One region of the Natronincola ferrireducens genome, then DNA from elsewhere that is predicted to be linked to it. Evidence: riboswitches for the same ligand, from Rfam matches in the RefSeq annotation. Region 1 holds a riboswitch; the other holds the start of a gene.
The links. Region 1 has a riboswitch for S-adenosylmethionine ahead of metK (methionine adenosyltransferase). Riboswitches for the same ligand answer to the same signal wherever they lie in the genome.
Positions count from the first base shown of each region.

Region 2: it holds a riboswitch for S-adenosylmethionine, as region 1 does, so the genes downstream of both, BLS22_RS10085 (O-acetylhomoserine aminocarboxypropyltransferase/cysteine synthase family protein) here and metK (methionine adenosyltransferase) in region 1, are expected to answer to the same signal.

Region 1 covers NZ_FNFP01000001.1:259,552-261,761, reverse strand. The annotation lists gene metK (methionine adenosyltransferase) at 1-1,072, opposite strand, end outside; SAM riboswitch class I at 1,384-1,482, opposite strand; gene BLS22_RS01160 (COG2426 family protein) at 1,602-2,069, opposite strand.
Region 2 covers NZ_FNFP01000004.1:52,362-54,571, forward strand. The annotation lists gene BLS22_RS10085 (O-acetylhomoserine aminocarboxypropyltransferase/cysteine synthase family protein) at 1-1,055, opposite strand, end outside; SAM riboswitch class I at 1,150-1,254, opposite strand; gene BLS22_RS10090 (GNAT family N-acetyltransferase) at 1,936-2,210, shown strand, end outside.

The sequences.
Region 1 (2,210 bases):
TTAGATCTAAATCTCTAATGATGGCTGCTGGTCTTAAGTCAAAATGCTTTCTTATCAGCTGTACCAGCTTGTCCTCCTCTACCTTACTTGTACCAAAGGTTTCCACCATAATGGATACTGGTTGAGCCACACCAATGGCATAGGCCAACTCCAGCTCACATTTATCAGCCAAACCTGCAGCTACAATATTCTTGGCTACATATCTAGCAGCGTAGGCAGCAGAACGGTCTACCTTCGTTGGATCTTTTCCAGAGAAGGCTCCACCACCATGGCGAGCATAACCCCCATAGGTATCTACAATGATTTTTCTTCCTGTTAATCCAGCATCCCCTTGGGGTCCACCAATAACAAATCTACCGGTTGGGTTAATGTAGTACTTAGTATTTTCATCCAATAGCTCTGTTGGTACAATCTTTTGAATGACATACTCAATTAAATCATTTTCAATTGTATCTCTATCTACCTTTGGGCTATGTTGTGTAGAAATAACAATAGCGTCTATTCTCACAGGCTTGTCTCCATCGTACTCAACGGTCACCTGGGTTTTTCCATCGGGGCGAAGATAGGATAATGTACCATTTTTTCTTACCTCTGCTAATCTTCTGGCCAGCTTATGGGATAGGGCAATCGGTAGAGGCATTAGCTCAGGGGTTTCATTGCAGGCAAAACCAAACATAATACCTTGGTCTCCAGCCCCAATAGCTTCTAATTCATCCTGCATTTCACCTTTTTTGCTTTCAAGGGCTTCATTTACCCCCATAGCAATGTCGGAAGATTGCTCATCAATGGCTGTTAATACAGCACAGGTATCGCAGTCAAATCCATATTTTGCTCTTGTGTAACCAATTTCCTCCACTGTTTTTCTAACAACCTTTGGAATATCTACATAGCAATTGGTTGTAATTTCCCCTGCTACCAAGACAAGACCAGTTGTTACAGAGGTTTCACAAGCTACCCTTGCATTTGGATCTTTTTCAAAAATGGCATCTAAAATAGCATCAGATATTTGATCACAAATTTTATCTGGATGTCCTTCTGTTACAGATTCTGAAGTAAATAATCTTCTTGCCATAATACTGTTTCCTCCTTATTTCCTTATTTTTATAATCAATAGGAAATTATAAGCTATATACAATGTAAATAAGTTATAATTTCCGTTATTGGGTTCAACAAACTCAACCTTGAAGCTTCTGTAGGAAGATTTTGTTGTAAGTAAAATTTATATATATATAGGAAATGATAAGGGTAGAATGAATAGGAGAAGGTCATCATTTCCTTATAAACATTTTAAAGGATTTCTATTAGTTTTATTTTTTTAGCGAAAATTATCCATAATAAAAAACCTCTTCTCAAAAAGAAGAGGCATAATACACCAATTTCGTTTCCTCATCTTCCAGAATTATATTCTGTGGGATTTAGCACCATACTACTTATGGTTGCCGGATTTCATCGGGCCCTTCCCTCCACCACTCTTGATAAGGTATCAAGATTTTTATTAAGTTTTTATCATGCAATATCATATCACCCTGTCTCTTCTCTGTCAATGAATATTTTAAAGTAGGAAAATTTTTCTTCATGAATAAATTAGGGTTCCTTTTAAACTAAATTGTAACAATTACATAGCTTAAAACAAACATAATACTTCCAGCAATTACAGCACCTAGAGCAATTGCTGGAAAAGCTTGTTTAAAGGGGATATTAAATAGGATAGCTGCTAGACACCCACTCCATATTCCTGTTGTAGGCAAAGGAACAGCCACAAATAAAACTAATCCTACCACACTGTATTTTTCAATATTTTTACTTTTTTTCAATATCTTTTTTACAGCTCTATCAATGACTTTGCTAAAAATCCTCATATTTCTGAAATAGAAAATAAAAGGCTTTATAAATAGAAGCAAAAGAGGAACAGGGATTAAGCTTCCTACAATCCCTAAAACTGTTGCATGGGCAGGATGCATGCCAAGGGAAACCCCTATAGGTATAGCACCCCTTACTTCAATTAGGGGCATTGCAGCAATTAACAGCACCATCAATTCATGGGTAATTAGTTCCAGCATTCTTTCCATTCCCTTCACCTCTATTTATTATATAGTGAAAACAATGGCGATAGAACTAAGTCCCTATATCCCAGTAAGCCTTTGGTATTATGTTTATCCATTACCCCTTTGTAACGTAAATTTAATGTTTGGCCATTGGAAGTTGTGGTA
Region 2 (2,210 bases), on a different contig from region 1:
AGGCCCCCCTTAATACCAAAAGTAAAAATGGAGCCAGCCCCCTTAGGTAAGTATTTTTGTGCTAAGTCATAATATTTATTATCTTCTAGACTAGGATAATTCACCCAGTCAACAAGGGGATGATTAACTAAAAAATCTACAATTTTCTTTGTGTTTTCTACGTGGCGTTGTACCCTCAGGGATAGAGTTTCAAGTCCCTGAATAAATAAAAAGGCATTGAAGGGGCTTAGGGTAGCACCTGTATCTCTTAGAAGCTGCACTCTAGCTTTGACAATATAAGCAAGAGGGCCAAAGGTTTCTGTATAGCTTACGTTGTTATAGGAGGGGTCGGGTTTTGTAAAGGATGAAAATCTGTGGCTTCCAGTCCAATCAAAGGTTCCACCATCTACAATTACCCCACCAATGGAGCTTCCATGACCCCCAATGAACTTTGTTGCAGAGTGGACAACAATATCTGCACCAAACTCGATAGGACGAATTAAATAAGGGGTCCCAAAGGTATTGTCTACAATAAGAGGCAATCCGTTTTCATGGGCAATCTTTGCTACTGCTTCGATATCAATTAAATTAATGCTAGGATTACCTATTACTTCTACATAAATAGCTTTCGTTTTTTCATTAATAGCTGCTGCAAAGTTTTGTGGGTCATCAGAATCTACAAATACTGTTTTGATGCCCATTCTTGGTAGGGTAGAAGCAAATAGATTATAGGTACCTCCATACAAGGTGCTGGCAGAAATAATTTCATCCCCAACCTCAGCAAGGTTTTGGATAGCGTAGGTAATAGCTGCTTGACCAGAAGATACTGCCAAAGCTCCTACACCTCCCTCTAGGGCAGCGATTCGTTCTTCGAACACCGCTGTTGTAGGATTGCCAATTCTTGTATAGATGTTGCCAGCTTCCTTAAGACCAAATAGATTAGCTGCATGCTCTGCACTATTAAATACATAGGCACAGGTTTGGTAAATGGGAACTGCTCTTGAACCTGTAGTAGGGTCTGGTTTCTGTCCTGCATGGACCTGAAGTGTGTCAAATCTCAAATTTTTTTGTGACATTTTAATATCGCTCCTTTTTAATAGTAGTATTGAAATACAAAAAAGCTCCTCCAAGAGAATGGAGAAGCTTATAAGCATATATGGATTAGTTATCCTCTCATCTCTTAGGTAAATATACCTACAGGATTTAGCACCATGCACATAGTATGCTGGTTGCCGGGCTTCATAGGGCCAGTCCCTCCGCCACTCTTTATAAGAGTTAAGTATGAAGTTTTATGTTATATAATTTATCACCCAGTAAAGGTTATGTCAAGGTTTTTTTAAAAAATAAAAATAATTAAATCTATTTTAAATTTTTCATCTGTTAAATTCTGTTGTTGATTTTATGGTAGTTAATAATATTGAAAAATGTTGGAGCAGGTCATTTATAGAATCCTTCTAAAATCCTCAGAAGTACATTAATAAAATTATAGAGCCTATAGAATAAACTGTATATTTATAAAATTATAAAAAATATGTTATAATAATTAAATAGAAATGAATAAATACATAGATATAATAATCTGTATAAAAAGATAAAACCAGGGATAAAACACGAATTTCAATAGAATTTTGTGCTATTATCAAGAGGAAATTCCCTTATACCCTTTAATTATCTATCATATTTAAGAAAAACATATATTTATCTAATATAATTCTACAAATAGTTTAAAAAGTATTTGTTTTGGGTATAAAATATTAAAATATTTACTAAAAACAAATAAAAATATAAAAAATATAAATTTAATGAGGATATAATACAAAAATACTTTGCAAATGTGATTTTTATAAATATACAAGTTTGACAAAAATATCAAGGGGGTGTGGTAGGCTTCATCTGACCAGAATGAAGTAAGAAAGAGAAAAGAAAGACGATAAGAATAAATAAAGGGAGGATACAATGAGTATTAACAAAGCTTATGCTCAAGCATTAGGGGCACATGAAGTGGAGGATCTAAAGGTTACGAAGGCAACTGTGGAGGATGTTGAAGGAATATTGGCAGTAGCAGCTTCTGTAGGAACCGATAGCAAAGACCATAGAAAAGGATTTTTAATGGATAACTATTTAAAGGATAAGAAAAAGTATGGGGAGAAGTTTAAAAATGATGTTGAAAATTCAAAGCTATTTTATGTCATTAAAAAAGGAGAACGGGTTTTAGGATTTCTCTTGGCCTA